Regions from separate parts of the Streptomyces sp. BHT-5-2 genome, predicted to be linked through region 1. Evidence: riboswitches for the same ligand, from Rfam matches in the RefSeq annotation. Region 1 holds a riboswitch; the other holds the start of a gene.
What was found. Region 1 has a riboswitch for S-adenosylmethionine ahead of K2224_RS26345 (aminotransferase class V-fold PLP-dependent enzyme). Riboswitches for the same ligand answer to the same signal wherever they lie in the genome.
Positions count from the first base shown of each region.

Region 2: linked by a shared signal. The riboswitch ahead of thrC (threonine synthase) and the one ahead of K2224_RS26345 (aminotransferase class V-fold PLP-dependent enzyme) in region 1 are both predicted to bind S-adenosylmethionine.

Region 1 covers NZ_CP081496.1:5,945,792-5,953,400, forward strand. The annotation lists gene K2224_RS26325 (NYN domain-containing protein) at 1-17, opposite strand, end outside; gene K2224_RS26330 (hypothetical protein) at 36-275, opposite strand; gene K2224_RS26335 (rhomboid family intramembrane serine protease) at 461-1,195, shown strand; gene K2224_RS26340 (Lrp/AsnC family transcriptional regulator) at 1,192-1,473, shown strand; gene K2224_RS26345 (aminotransferase class V-fold PLP-dependent enzyme) at 2,062-3,441, opposite strand; SAM riboswitch class IV at 3,644-3,761, opposite strand; gene trpD (anthranilate phosphoribosyltransferase) at 3,846-4,910, opposite strand; gene K2224_RS26355 (ubiquinol-cytochrome c reductase cytochrome b subunit) at 5,051-6,688, opposite strand; gene K2224_RS26360 (ubiquinol-cytochrome c reductase iron-sulfur subunit) at 6,685-7,609, opposite strand, start outside.
Region 2 covers NZ_CP081496.1:2,123,346-2,130,954, forward strand. The annotation lists gene K2224_RS09470 (trehalose-6-phosphate synthase) at 1-719, opposite strand, end outside; gene K2224_RS09475 (glucosyl-3-phosphoglycerate synthase) at 775-1,740, opposite strand; SAM riboswitch class I at 1,915-2,068, shown strand; gene thrC (threonine synthase) at 2,086-3,363, shown strand; gene K2224_RS09485 (MoaD/ThiS family protein) at 3,419-3,697, shown strand; gene K2224_RS09490 (cold-shock protein) at 4,182-4,385, shown strand; gene groL (chaperonin GroEL) at 5,125-6,747, shown strand; gene K2224_RS41330 (DUF998 domain-containing protein) at 7,316-7,609, shown strand, end outside.

The DNA.
Region 1 (7,609 bases):
TCTGGACGTTCCACCACGGCTGCATCGCTCCGATCTCAGGCGCTCGCGCCCGGACGGTCCACCAGTTCGATCTGGTCGACCGCGTTGCACCAGCGGCAGCGCACGGACTCGATCGCCTCGCTGACGACCTCGCGCTCCTCCACCCGCGGCTCCCCGGCGAGGTCCAGGTGGACGTACTCCACGACCTTGGACCGACGGGTCACGTCGAACCGGGTGAGGTTCCCGCACAGCGTGCAACGCCACCGGGTTTCCGCCGTCGGCAGGGGAACAGCCATCGTGTCGTCCTCTTTCGTGCTCGTGCTGCGGTGCGGCTCACGCGGTGCGCCGTCGGACTGCGGAAATACGCAACGTACTGCTTGTAACCCTACGGCCTGACGGCGGGCCGGTGCGGGCCCGCCCGGAAGGCGGGACGCGGCGAGGCGGTCTGTCCCGTGTGCCCGCATTACGCCATGATCACTTCATGACGGCGCCCGTCCACCCCGTCCGCTCGCTGCGCGCGGTGTTCTCCCGGATGACGAACGTGCTGATCGGGCTGTGCTGCGCACTCTTCGTGCTCGGCCCGGTCTCCGGACTGAACCGGACGTACGGCACCGGGGACACGCTGGTCCACGCCCAGAACAGGTACTTCGCGCGCTGGGGCGTGATTCCGCTCGATGTGTGGAGCGGCTCGTCACGGGTCCTGCTCACCCCGCTCACCGCACTGTTCGTACACGCCAACTGGCTGCATCTGCTCGGAAACGTGCTGTTTCTGTACGTCTTCGGCGGCATGGTCGAGACGCGGCTGGGCCGGCTCCCGTTCACCGTCTTCTATCTGACCGTCGGCTACCTGGCGCTGCTGGGCTACGCCGCCGCCCACGCCTCCTCGGCGCAGACGCTGGTCGGCGCCTCCGGTGCCGTCTCCGGCGTCCTCGGCGCCTTCCTGTTCCTCTTCCCGCGGGCCCGGGTCACCAGCCTCTTCCCGTTCCTGTTCTTCCTGCCGCTGCGCTTCCCGGCCTGGCTCGTGCTGCTCTTCTGGTTCTGCCTCCAGTGGCAGGCGGCCGGCCACGACCCCGCCGGCCCCGGCGTCGCCTACCTCGCCCACGTCGTCGGCTTCGCCCTGGGCTTCCTCTACGCGTGGGCCCGCCACGGCCGGCGGGATACTGTGGGTGCCACCAGGGACAACGGACCGTCGGCCGAGGGAGAGAGCCAGCCGTGATCACGTCGATCGTGCTGATCAAGACCAGCGTGGATCAGATCCCCGAGATCGCCGAGCGGATCGCCGCTCTGAGCGGCGTCAGCGAGGTCTACTCCGTCACCGGCGCCTACGACCTCATCGCGATGGTGCGGGTCGCCAACCACGACGACCTCGCCGACGTCATCCCCGGCCGCATCAGCAAGGTGCCCGGCGTCGCGTCGACGGAGACGCACATCGCGTTCCGCACGTATTCGCAGCATGACCTGGAGGCGGCGTTTTCCATCGGCCTGGACGCGTAGCGCTGCGCTTGGCTTGCCTCCCACGTAGTCGGCTTTCCCGCCGTAGGGGTTCGCCTTGTTGCGCCTGCGGCGCGGGTCCGCTGCGCGGGGGCTGTTCCGGCCCGCTTCGCGGGCGTTGTTGGTCCGCTGCGCGGGGCCGGTCCGCTGCGCGGGGCTGTTGGGTGCGGTGACGGGCCTCCGGGGCAGGGGGTGTGTCCGGACTGCTGCGCTTTACGTCCGGACACACCCCTGCCCCTCCGACCCGTCCCCTCCCGTGGGTGGTCATGAAAACCCATAGACGGGGCAACGGTTGCTGGGCTCCTGCGGGCTCTGGACTGAGGGGCGGCCGTCCCTCAACGAGTGACCGTCAGCCCTCAACGAGTGACCGTCAGGGGACCACTGGGGCCAGCCCTCACCCACCGTCTTTATGACCCTCAACGGGAGGGGACGGGCCGGAGGGGGTGGTGTGTGGGACGTAAAGCGCAGCAGTCCGACACACCACCCCCGCAGGCCCGGCACCGCACCCAACAGCCCCGCGCAGCGGCAACGCAATGCGCCGCAGGCGCAACAGACAAGCCACCCACGGCCGGAAGGCCGACGACGTGGGAATCAAACGGCGCTACGCGCCGGGACGCAACGGCCGTCCTCCACCTGGTAGTTCCAGCGGGCGCCCTCCGTGACGAGTTCCCGGACCGCGCGGAGGAAGCGGTCGACGTGTTCGTCGGGGGTGCCGGCGCCGAAGGAGACGCGGATCGCGTTGAGGGAGCGCTCCCCCGGTGCGGCCTCCGGGGCGCCGCATTCGCCCTGGGTCTGGGGGGCGGAGCCCAGCAGCGTGCGGACGAGCGGGTGTGCGCAGAAGAGGCCGTCGCGGACGCCGATGCCGTACTCGGCGGAGAGGGCGGCGGCGAAGTGCGAGCTGTTCCAGCCGTCGACGACGAAGGAGAGGACGCCGACCCGCGGTGCGTCGTCGCCGAAGAGGGAGAGGACGCGGACCTCCGGGACCTCGGCCAGGCCCTCCTGGACGCGGGCGATCAGCTCCCGTTCGCGGGCCACCAGGGTGTCCCAACCGGCCTCCGTGAGCGCCTTGCAGGCCGAGGCGATGGCGTAGGCGCCGATCACGTTGGGCGACCCGGCTTCGTGCCGCGCGGCGCTCTCGTGCCACTCGACGTCGACCCCGCCGTCGGGCCGCCGGGCGACCTTCCGGCTGGCGCCGCCGCCGGCCAGGTACGGCTCGGCCGCCCGGAGCCAGTCGGCACGGCCGGCCAACACCCCGGCGCCGAACGGCGCGTACAGCTTGTGGCCGGAGAAGGCGACCCAGTCGACGTCCAGGTCCACCAGGTCCAGGGGGTGGTGCGGGGCGAGCTGGGCGGCGTCGAGGACGATCCGGGCGCCGTGCGCGTGCGCCGCGGCGGCCAGTTCGCGCACCGGCCACAGTTCGCCGGTGACGTTGGAGGCGCCGGTGACGCAGACCAGCGCCGGCCCGTAGGGCTCGCGGGCGGACAGCGCCTTCTCCAGGGTGTCGACCGCCTGCCGCGGGGTGCGCGGGGCGTCGAGGTAGGTCACCGTCAGGTCCGCGCGGTGCTCCCAGGGCAGCAGCGAGGCGTGGTGCTCGGTCTCGAAGACGAACACCCGGGTGCCCTGCGGGAGCGCGGCGGCCAGCAGGTTCAGCGAGTCGGTGGTGGACCGGGTGAAGACCACCAGGTCCTCGGCGCGGCAGCCGAGGAAGTCGGCGACGGTCTTGCGGGCGTTCTCGAAGAGGTCGGTGGAGAGCTGGGAGAGGTAGCCGGCGCCGCGGTGGACGCTGCCGTAGTACGGGGCGTAGGCGGCGACGTCGTCCCAGACGCGCTGGAGGGCGGGGGCGCTGGCGGCGTAGTCCAGCGCGGCGTAGACGGCCTCGCCGCCGGTCACCAGGGGGACGAGGACGTCCCGGCCCAGAACCGGCAGCGGGGCACAGACGGAGCGGTCGGCGGCAGCGGTCGAGACAGACATGGCGAACTCCCGTGAGAAGTAAGCGAGTTCGCTGCGGCGGTGGGCGTCGCACGGCACGCGGAGGGTGCACAGGAACTGCCCGGCACGGCGTCGCAGCGTGAAGGGAAAAAGAGAAAAGGGTGCGTGGGAACGGGGCCGGCGGCCCTAACGCATTCGCTTCATCACGGGGGAACTCCCTCGGGGACCAGGATCCCTGGCGAGGGATCCGCGCTTGCCGCAGACCTCGCTGCCTGCGACCTGGTCATCACCCGGGGCACCCCGCCACGGAAGGAGGGTTGCCGGACAGCGGGCCGGGGCCTGTGTCGCTGTCACTCGTGACCTGGGCTGAATCATGCCACACGATCATCGGGGCGCAAGCCCCGGTCCGCATTCCGGACCGGGAGCCGCGTCACATCCGGCGTGCGTCAGGCGTTGCTGGCTGCCACCCAGCGGTCCAGCGTCCGCCGGGCCGCGCCCGAGTCGATCGCCTCGGCGGCCTTGCGCAGGCCGTCCCGGATCCGGTCGGTCAGCGGGGCGTCGGAGGGCTCCAGCGCGGCCAGCGCGGCCGCCGCGTTCAGCAGCACCGCGTCCCGCACCGGGCCGGTCTCGCCGTCCAGCAGCCGCCGGGCCACCTCCGCGTTGTACGACGCGTCGCCGCCGCGCAGTGCCGTCACCGGGACGAGTTCGATGCCGACGTCCCGCGGGTCGAAGGGCTCCTCGTGGACCGCGCCGTCCCGCACCACCCACACCCGGGAGGTGGCGGTGGTGGTCAGCTCGTCCAGGCCGTCGTCACCGCGGAAGACCAGGGCCGAGGAGCCGCGCTCGGCCAGCACGCCGGCCAGGATCGGCGCCATCCGGGCGTCGGCGACGCCGGTTGCCTGGGCCCTGACCCGGGCCGGGTTGGTCAGCGGGCCCAGGACGTTGAAGGTCGTCCGGATGCCCAACTGGCCGCGGGCGGCCGCCACATGCCGCAGCGCGGGGTGGAACTTGGCGGCGAAGCAGAAGGTGATCCCGGCCTCCTCCGCGACCTCCACCACCCGCCGCGGCGACAGGTCCAGATTGATCCCCAGCTTCTCCAGGACGTCCGTGGCGCCGCTGGCCGAGGACGCGGCGCGGCTGCCGTGCTTGACGACCTTGGCGCCGGTGCCGGCGACCACGATGGCCGACATGGTGGAGATGTTGACGGTGTTCGCGCCGTCACCGCCGGTGCCGACGATGTCGACGCTGGGGCCGGGCACCTCGATCAGGCTGGCGTGCGCGTACATCGTCCGGACCAGGCCGGAGATCTCCGCGACCGTCTCGCCCTTGGCCCGCAGTGCCACCGCGAAGCCGGCGATCTGGGCGTCGGTGGCCTCGCCGCGCATGATCCGGTCCATGACCCAGGCGGTGTCGTCGGCGGTGAGGTCCCGGCCGCCGAGGAGGGTGTTGAGTACGGCCGGCCAGGAGCGGTCCGCCACGTTGCCGCCGCCTGCCGGGGTCACGACGTTCATGGTCCACGCTCCTGGTTCGTCTCCTGCCTGTGCCGTCACCTTATCGACACACGGGCATGCCGGAGGGCCCCGTCCTCTACGTGGACGGGGCCCTCTGGGTGGCGTACTACCAGCGGTGCGCGTCGCCGCGCCCGCGGGGATCAGTGGTGGCCGTGGCCGCTGGTGATCTCCTTGTACTCCTCGACGGTCGGCTTGGGGATGACGTTGTCCTCGCCGTAGTAGCTCTTGGAGAGCTTGGCGCGCAGCTTCTGCGAGCGCTTGAACTTGCGCCGGACACCGTTCTCGTCGACCTCGGGACCGAGCTCGAACGGCTCGGGCTGCTCGTGCTGGGTGAGGACGTGCAGCTGCTCCTGGTCGAGCGGCTCGTGGACCTCGATGAACTCACCGTGCGGCAGGCGCTTGATGATGCCGGACTCGCGTCCGTGCAGCACCTTGTCCTTGTCGCGGCGCTGGAGACCCAGGCAGATCCGCTTGGTGGCGATGAAGGCCAGCACCGGCCCGACGAAGAACGCGATCCGGACGAACCAGGTGATCGAGTTGATCGACAGGTGGAAGTGGGTGGCCCACAGGTCGTTGCCGCCACCGATCAGCATCACGAAGTAGGCGACGAGCCAGGCCACACCGAAGCCGGTGCGGTTGGGCACGTTGCGCGGGCGGTCCAGGATGTGGTGCTCGCGCTTGTCGCCGCGGACCCAGGACTCGATGAACGGGTAGACCGCGATGGCGATCAGGACCAGCGGGAAGACCAGGATCGGGATCAGCACACCGAAGTTGATGGTGTGGCCCCAGAAGTTCCACTCCCAGCCCGGCATGACACGCACCAGGCCCTCGGCGAAGCCCATGTACCAGTCCGGCTGCGCACCGGTGGACACCTGGTCCGGCCGGTACGGGCCGATGGCCCACACGGGGTTGATGCTGGCGACCGCGGCGATCACCGAGATCACACCGAAGACCAGGAAGAAGAAGCCTCCGGCCTTGGCCATGTAGACCGGCAGCAGCGGCATGCCGACCACGTTGTTGTTGGTCTTGCCGGCACCCGGGAACTGCGTGTGCTTGTGGTAGAAGACCAGGATCAGGTGCGCCACCAGCAGGCCCAGCATGATGCCCGGCAGCAGCAGCACGTGGACCGTGAAGAACCGCGGGATGATGTCGTGACCGGGGAACTCGCCGCCGAAGATGAACATCTGCAGGTACGAGCCGATCAGCGGCATCGCCAGGATGACGCCCTCGATGAAGCGGACGCCGGTGCCGGAGAGCAGGTCGTCCGGGAGCGAGTAGCCGGTGAAGCCGGTGAACATGCCCAGGACGAACAGCAGGAAGCCGAACAGCCAGTTGACCTCACGCGGCTTGCGGAACGCACCGGTGAAGAACACCCGCATCATGTGGACCATCATCGCGGCCAGGAAGACCAGCGCCGCCCAGTGGTGGATCTGCCGGATCAGCAGGCCACCGCGCACGTCGAAGCTGATGTTCAGCGTCGACTCGAACGCCTGGGTCATCTTGATCCCGTGCATCGGCACGTAGGAGCCGTGGTAGGTGACCTCGGCCATGCTCGGGTGGAAGAACAGCGTCAGGTAGACACCGGTCAGGATGATGATGACGAAGCTGTAGAGCGCGACCTCGCCCAGCATGAAGGACCAGTGGTCCGGGAAGATCTTGCGCATGTTGGCCTTGGCCAGGCTGTAGATGCCCAGCCGGCCGTCGGCCCAGTCGGCGATCCGCTCACCCCGTGGCGCCTGGCCACGGCGCGCAGTGGTCGCGGTTGTCTCGTTACTCATCCGCGCTCCCAGAAGCTCGGGCCGACGGGCTCCGCGAAGTCGCTGACGGCTTCGAGGTAGCCGTCCTTCACCGTGATGTGCAGCTGCGGCAGGGCGTGACCGGCCGGACCGAAGATGACGCGACCGCCGTCGGAAAGGTCGAAGGTCGACTGGTGGCAGGGGCAGAGCACATGGTGCGTCTGCTGCTCGTACAGGCTGATCGGGCAACCCACGTGGGTGCAGATCTTCGAGTAGGCCACGATGCCCTCGTGCGACCAGGCGAGTTCCTGCTTGTCCTTGATGTTCTGCGGCTGGATCCGCACGAGCATCAGGGCGTCCTTGGCGATCTTGTTGGCGAAGTCCTCGTCGCTCTCCTCCAGGCCCTCGGGCTTGGCGAACGTGAGGGAGCCGACCGCGATGTCCTCGGGACGCAGCGGGAGGTTCGTCGACTGGTTGACCAGGCGGATGCCCTTCTTCCAGCCGGTGGTCCGCAGCTTCTTCTCGGGCAGCGGGCCGAGGTCGCGCAGCAGGACGACGCCGGAGAGCGGCACCAGGGCCAGCGCGCCGAACATCGTGTTGCGGATCAGCTTCCGCCGACCGAACTGCGACTCCTTGGCGCCCTCCGCGAAGTCGGCCAGAACCTTGGCCTTGACCTCGGGAGTGGCCTCGATCGGGTGCCGCTCGTCGGCGACCTCCTCGTCCGACATCAGCGTGCGGGCCCAGTGGACCGCGCCGGCGCCGATGCAGAAGAGCGCCACGCCCAGCGTCAGACCGAGCGCGAAGTTCAGGCCGCTGATGTGGCCCAGCGGGAAGATGTAGACGATCTTGTCGATCGGGATGGCCACGTACGACGCGATGAACGCGACGGTGGCGAGCATGGAGACCAGGAAGAGGAGGGCGACGGTGCGCTCGGAGCGCTTGGCGGCCCGCTCGTCGATGTCC
Region 2 (7,609 bases), 3.8 Mb from region 1:
ACCGTGCAGTCCGGCCCCAGCGTCGCCGCGCAGCACGCCGTGAACGCCCGCGCCCACCGCTCGGTCAGGAAGTTCGCCCGGTCGGCGCCCAGGATGCCCAGCAGCAGTTGCCGCCGGACGTCGTCGGGCAGCATCGCGAAGTACTCCGGCGGTGCCCACGGGGTGTGCGAGAAGTGCGCGATCCGGACGTCCGGCCGCAGCTCGCGCAGCAGCCCCGGCACCAGCGCCAGGTGGTAGTCCTGCACCAGCACCGCCGCACCCGGGCCCGCGGCGTCCGCCAGCGCCGTCGCGAACGCCGCGTTGTACGCCTCGTACGCGGCCCACTGCCCCCGGAAATCCACGTCGAACACCGGCTCCAGCGGCGTCTGGTAGAGCATGTGGTGGACGAACCACAGCACCGAGTTGGCGACGCCGTTGTAGGCCGCGGCGTGCACCTCCCCCGGGATGTCCAGCATCCGGACACGCTGTCCACCGGTGTCCGCGACATCCAGCCCGCCGCCGGTCCGCCGCACCGCCTCCCGGTCACCGTCCCCCAGCGCGGAACACACCCACACCGCGTCTGTCTCCGGCCCGATCGCCGACAGTCCCGACACCAGCCCCCCGCCGCCCCGCTTGGCGGTCAGCCCCCCGCCCGCCCCCAGGGCATACGAAACGGGCCCGCGGTTCGACGCGACGAGGACCTCGGCACCTGGCTGGACCGCACTGCGCTCGGAGACCATGTCGCGACATTAACCCGTCACCGATCCGCGCAAACGTACGGATCGCGCCTCTCGCCTAGGCCGCCCGGCGCTCCGCGTACTCGGGGATTTCGGCCATCGGCGGCCGCTCCTCGGTGTCCACCTCCGTCGTCCGCGGCGCAAAACCGTTCTCGCCGCGCTCGAACTGCGTCAGCCGGGGACGGACCAAGTGGCCGCGCGCCAGCCGGAGTTGGGCGGTGCGGTAGATGGCGGCGGCCATCCGGCCGAGCGCCTGGTCGCCCTGGTGCCGGTGCCTGCGCACCCCCACGTCCACCTGCGCGAGGGCATCCAGCCCGACCGTGTGCAGGGAGTCCACCAGCAGCCCCAGCTCCACCCCGTAGCCCACCGGGAACGGCAGCCGCTCCAGCAACGAACGGCGCGCCGCGTACTCCCCGCCCAGCGGCTGTACGAACCCGGCCAACTGCGGCCAGTGCAGATTGAGCAGCGGCCGGGCGACCAGCTCGGTCACCCTGCCGCCCTGGCCCGCCGCCGGCGCCCGGCCCTCCCCGGTGTCCAGCGGCCGGTCGTACATCGCCTTGACGAACTGGATCTCCGGATCGGTCAGCAGCGGCCCGACGATCCCCGAGACGAACGCGGTGGAGAACTCCCGCAGATCGGCGTCGACGAAGCAGACGATGTCGCCCTCGGTCACCAGCAGCGACCGCCACAACACCTCGCCCTTGCCGGGCAGCGCCGGAATCCGCGGCAGCACGCTGTCCCGGTGGACCACCCGGGCGCCGGCCGCCGCGGCGACCTCCGCCGTCCGGTCGGTCGAGCCCGAGTCCAGCACCACCAGCTCGTCGACCAGCGGCACCTCCGGGGTCATCAGACCGGCGCGGATCGCCGCGACGATCGTGCCGACCGTCGCCTCCTCGTCGAGCGCCGGCAGCACCACACTGACCGTCCGCCCCGTCTGGCGCTTGGCCTCCAGCAACTGCTCCAGGGGGCGGTCCGCGGCGGACCAGGAGCGGCCGGCCAGCCAGCGCTCCACTTCTTCCAGCACGTCTACGACTCTCCTCGGCGGCCCCCGAACGGAAGCCCGTTATGTGATCCATCTCGCGGACCGGACGACTATCTCAACGGCGAGTGCCTTCGGTTACAGTCTTGAACAACGCGGACGACCGCCGCATGTCGGGGTCGCCACGCGACAAACGCCTGGGTCCGCCCAGCGCCATACCGCTCATCCAGAGGGGCAGAGGGACACGGCCCGTTGAAGCCCCGGCAACCCTCCAGCCGATCTCCGCAGCCGACACCCGGCGCGCGCGAGGCTCTCGGCTAGGGAAGGTGCCAAATCCGTCTCACGGCGAGATGCGTCGTGAGGAAGATGAGGAGAAAGGGCCTCGCCTCCATGGCTGTGCAAGCAACCGAACCCACCGCTTCCGTCGCACTCGGTCCCGCCGTCGCACTCTCCTGCCGCGAATGCGGCGAGCGCTTCCCGCTCGGCCCGATCTTCGCCTGCCAGGAGTGTTTCGGCCCGCTGGAAATCGCCTACGACCTCCCCACCGGCGACCCCGAGGGCCTGCGCAAGCGGATCGAGGCCGGCCCCGACAACATCTGGCGCTACGCCCCGCTGCTGCCCGTCCCCGCCGACGTGGCCGACAAGCCCAACCTCAACCCCGGCTGCACCAAGCTCGTCAAGGCCGACCGGCTCGCCGCCGAGCTCGGCGTCACCGGCGGCCTGTACGTCAAGGACGACTCCGGCAACCCCACCCACTCCTTCAAGGACCGGGTCGTCGCGATCGCCGTCGAGGCCGCCCGCGCCTTCGGCTTCACCACCCTCTCCTGCTCCTCGACCGGCAACCTGGCCGGCGCGGTCGGCGCCGCGGCGCGCCGCGCGGGCTTCAAGTCCTGCGTCTTCATCCCGCACGATCTGGAGCCCGGCAAGGTCGTGATGGCCGCGGTCTACGGCGGCGACCTCGTCGCCATCGACGGCAACTACGACGACGTCAACCGCTTCTGCTCCGAGCTCATCGGCGACCCGCTCGGCGAGGGCTGGGGCTTCGTCAACGTCAACCTCCGCCCCTACTACGGCGAGGGCTCCAAGACGCTGGCGTATGAGATCTGCGAGCAACTGGGCTGGCGGCTGCCGGACCAGATCGTCATCCCGGTCGCCTCCGGCTCCCAGCTCACCAAGATCGACAAGGGGTTGAAGGAGCTGATCGCCCTCGGCCTCGTCGAGGACCGCCCGTACCGGATCTTCGGTGCCCAGGCCGAGGGCTGCTCCCCGGTCTCCGCGGCCTTCAAGGCCGGCCACGAGGTCGTCCGGCCGCAGAAGCCGAACACCATCGCCAAGTCCCTGGCGATCGGCAACCCCGCGGACGGCCCGTACGTGCTCGACATCGCGCGCCGCACCGGCGGTGCCGTCGAGGACGTCACCGACCCGCAGGTCGTGGACGCGATCAAGCTGCTGGCCCGCACCGAGGGGATCTTCGCGGAGACCGCGGGCGGCGTGACCGTCGGCGTCACCAGGAAGCTCATCGAGAACGGCGTCCTGGACCCGTCGTTGACCACCGTGGTGCTGAACACCGGCGACGGCCTGAAGACCCTCGACGCCGTCGCCTCCGGGCCCACCGCCACCATCCGGCCGGACCTGGACGCGTTCCGCGCGGCCGGCCTGGCCGGCTGAGCCGGGCCCCGCCCGCCCCCGACTCCCACTCCCGTAGCCCCGGAAGGCATCAACCATGAGCGTCAAGGTCCGCATCCCCACCATCCTGCGCACGTACACCGGCGGCGAGGCCGAGGTCACCGCCGAGGGCGCGACCCTCTCCGAGGTGATCGCCGACCTGGAGCAGAACCACCAGGGCATCGCCGCCCGCGTGCTCGACGACGCCGGCAAGCTGCGCCGCTTCGTGAACGTCTACGTCAACGACGACGACGTCCGCTTCGAGCAGGGCCTGCAGACGCCGACCCCGGACGGGGCGGGCGTCTCCATCATCCCGGCGGTCGCCGGCGGCTGCTGACCCGCCCGAGGGTGCACGGCGCGGAACGACACGGATCGACACGGAACGAAACGGATCGCATTTGCGCCAACTCTTCTCTGCACTGACTGGAATTTGCCCCGTCCGACCTAAACGGACGGGGCAATTCCGTGTGGTGAAAGGGGATACCATTGAGGCGATCCCCCTCCGGTTATCCCCGCGTGCATGCCGAACGCATATGAGATCGCGGTGACTTGTGCGCAAGTTGTGTGCGCGTTTTGTCGGTTGTGCGGCATATTCCCGGCCCGAATCAGGCTGCAATAACGCCATTTGAGCGTATACGGCCGTTTCCCCGGCGCCAGAATTCTCGTCCGATTGACCTGTTGCGCTGGGCATTGGTCCAGATACATTCAGCGGCGGTCGACGCGTTCCGGCGCACACCCCACGGGCATTCCCGGGGGGTGAGGTCTGACCCGGGTCCGCGAAGTGCGGTCCTGCGCAAGGGCCAGTAATAGGGGAGTTAGGCATGGCTCAGGGCACCGTCAAGTGGTTCAACGCGGAGAAGGGGTACGGCTTCATCGCGGTCGACGGTGGTGCGGATGTATTCGTCCACTACAGCGCGATCCAGATGGACGGTTACCGCACCCTTGAGGAGGGTCAGCGGGTCGAGTTCGAGATCTCGCAGGGCCAGAAGGGGCCACAGGCGGACATGGTCCGGGTCACCGCCTGAGGCGGCGGCCGACTGCATCGTCGGCAGAAGGCCCGCAACCCCGGTGAACGGGGCTGCGGGCCTTCTGTCGTGGGGGAGCGGTGGCGGTGGAGTGCTGTTCCGCCCCGCGCCGTAGTGCGCTGTCCTTCGCCCTGGTCCTGTGCTTCCCCGGGGCCGGGGCGTGCGTCTCCTGGGCCGGGGCCTGCTGCGCCGTTCCGTGCTTCTTCGGGTCGCGCTGCTCCGCGCCGTACTGCCCCCGCCGTACTGCCCCCGCCGTACTGCTCCGCGCCGTGCTGCTCCGCGCAGCAACCGTTCCGCCGTGCCGTGCGGGCGCGCGGGGTGCCACCCGCAGGGTGCCGTCCGCGGCATCCATCCGCTGCGCGCCGACCGCGCCCCATGCGCGGGCGCACGCGGGCGTGCCGGGCGCGCACGAGGCGTGGGACGACCGCCTCCCGGGCCGGCGACCGCCCGCCGTCACGCCCGTCCGCCGGCCCGCAACCGACCGCACCCCACCGGGAGACATCCCCGAAGCCGCTTGCACTCGCCTGGTGCGAGTGCTAATCATTGCGTTAGCACTCTCCCAGTGAGAGTGCTGAATGTGGACCGGGTCGGTGAGGCCGGCACGCCAGGTGGGGCAAGGAACCACAGGGCATGTGGGCCGTCCGTCGCGGGCGCCAGCGCGGTCCCGAGCTTCCTCCCCCAGGCTCGCAACACTGTTCGGGCAGGGGGTACCCCCATCAGTCCGGAGGGACCACTTCACATGGCCAAGATCATCGCGTTCGACGAGGAGGCGCGGCGCGGCCTTGAGCGCGGTATGAACCAGCTCGCCGACGCCGTCAAGGTCACCCTCGGCCCCAAGGGCCGCAACGTCGTCCTTGAGAAGAAGTGGGGCGCCCCCACGATCACCAACGATGGTGTCTCCATCGCCAAGGAGATCGAGCTGGAGGACCCGTACGAGAAGATCGGCGCCGAGCTGGTCAAGGAGGTCGCGAAGAAGACGGACGACGTCGCCGGTGACGGCACGACGACCGCGACCGTCCTCGCCCAGGCGCTGGTCCGCGAGGGCCTGCGCAACGTCGCCGCCGGCGCCAACCCGATGGCCCTCAAGCGCGGCATCGAGAAGGCCGTCGAGGCCGTCTCCGGCGCCCTGCTCGACCAGGCCAAGGAGATCGAGACCAAGGAGCAGATCGCCTCCACCGCGTCCATCTCCGCCGCCGACCCGCAGATCGGCGAGCTCATCGCCGAGGCCATGGACAAGGTCGGCAAGGAAGGCGTCATCACCGTCGAGGAGTCCCAGACCTTCGGTCTGGAGCTGGAGCTCACCGAGGGTATGCGCTTCGACAAGGGCTACATCTCGGCGTACTTCGCGACCGACATGGAGCGCATGGAGGCGGCGCTCGAGGACCCCTACATCCTCATCGTCAACTCCAAGATCAGCAACGTGAAGGACCTGCTGCCCCTCCTCGAGAAGGTCATGCAGTCCGGCAAGCCGCTGCTGATCATCGCCGAGGACGTCGAGGGCGAGGCCCTGTCGACCCTCGTCGTCAACAAGATCCGCGGCACCTTCAAGTCCGTCGCCGTCAAGGCCCCGGGCTTCGGTGACCGCCGCAAGGCCATGCTCGGCGACATCGCCATCCTCACCGGTGGCACCGTCATCTCCGAGGAGGTCGGCCTCAAGCTGGAGAACGCCGGTCTCGACCTGCTCGGCCGCGCCCGCAAGGTCGTCATCACCAAGGACGAGACCACCATCGTCGACGGTGCCGGCGACAGCGACCAGGTCCAGGGCCGGGTCAACCAGATCCGCGCCGAGATCGAGAACAGCGACTCGGACTACGACCGCGAGAAGCTCCAGGAGCGCCTGGCGAAGCTGGCCGGCGGCGTGGCCGTCATCAAGGCCGGTGCCGCGACCGAGGTCGAGCTCAAGGAGCGCAAGCACCGCATCGAGGACGCCGTCCGCAACGCCAAGGCGGCCGTCGAGGAGGGCATCGTCGCCGGCGGTGGCGTGGCCCTGCTGCAGGCTTCCTCGGTCTTCGAGAAGCTGGAGCTGGACGGCGACGAGGCCACCGGTGCCGCCGCCGTGAAGCTGGCCCTGGAGGCCCCGCTCAAGCAGATCTCCGTGAACGCCGGCCTCGAGGGCGGCGTCATCGTGGAGAAGGTGCGCAACCTGACCCCGGGTCACGGCCTGAACGCCGCCACCGGCGACTACGTCGACATGATCGCCGAGGGCATCATCGACCCGGCCAAGGTGACGCGCTCCGCGCTGCAGAACGCCGCCTCCATCGCGGCGCTCTTCCTCACCACCGAGGCCGTCATCGCCGACAAGCCGGAGAAGGCCGCCGCGGCCGCTCCGGGCGGCATGCCGGGCGGTGACATGGACTTCTGATCCACCGCGGCCCCGTCCGCCGGTAGATCAACGTCCGTTCCGTTCGCCGGGGCGGTACCCCTCTCTCCCAGGGGGGTACCGCCCCGGCGGCGTTCTCGGGGTGCGGGGCGTGGGGCGGATGTGATGGCGGTGGCCTCACGTCGCCGCCCCCACGCTGCCGTCCTCACGCCGCGGTCCTTGCACAACTGTCCGTGCGTCCTGCGTGCGCCCTGCACGTCGCCGGTGTCGTGCGTGGTTCGGCTCCTGGTCGGGTCCTGGTTCGGCCCTTGGCCGGTCCTGGTCGGGTCCTGGCCGGGCTCCGGCTGGGTTCATGGACCGGCCCATGAACGGACCCATGAATCGCCCCATGGCGCGGGTGCATGGCACGGGTGGATGGTCCGTTCCCGCGTCCTCGTTGGCGTCCGCAGTGCTGCCCCGGTGTCCCCCGGGCGGTTCCGGCAATCGGGGGATCGGTTCGCCCTGTCGAGTGGCTGCCCGGCGCGCCTCCGACCGGCGCGCCAACATAGGGGGCCCCGGCGGGGAGAACCTCGGATCTGGCCCCCGACCCCACCCGGAACAGGACCCGCCCGTGCCGAACGTCCCGAACCACACGAGGACCGGTGCCCGCACCGTCTACGAGCCAGTGGTCGCCCCCACCACCCGCTACGCCGGCCGGGAGGCGGCGGCGGCCGTCCTCTTCGCCGTCGCCGCCCTGCTCTACAACTGGTGGCCGCTGGAATTCGTCCTCCACACCGGCCTGGACCCCCGCCACTCCTACGTGAGCGAGCTCTACGCCGCCGACCAGCCGCTGCGCCACCTCTTCGGCGCCCTGGAAGCCGGCTGCGCGCTCCTCGTCATCACCGGTGCCCTGCTCGCCCGCAGC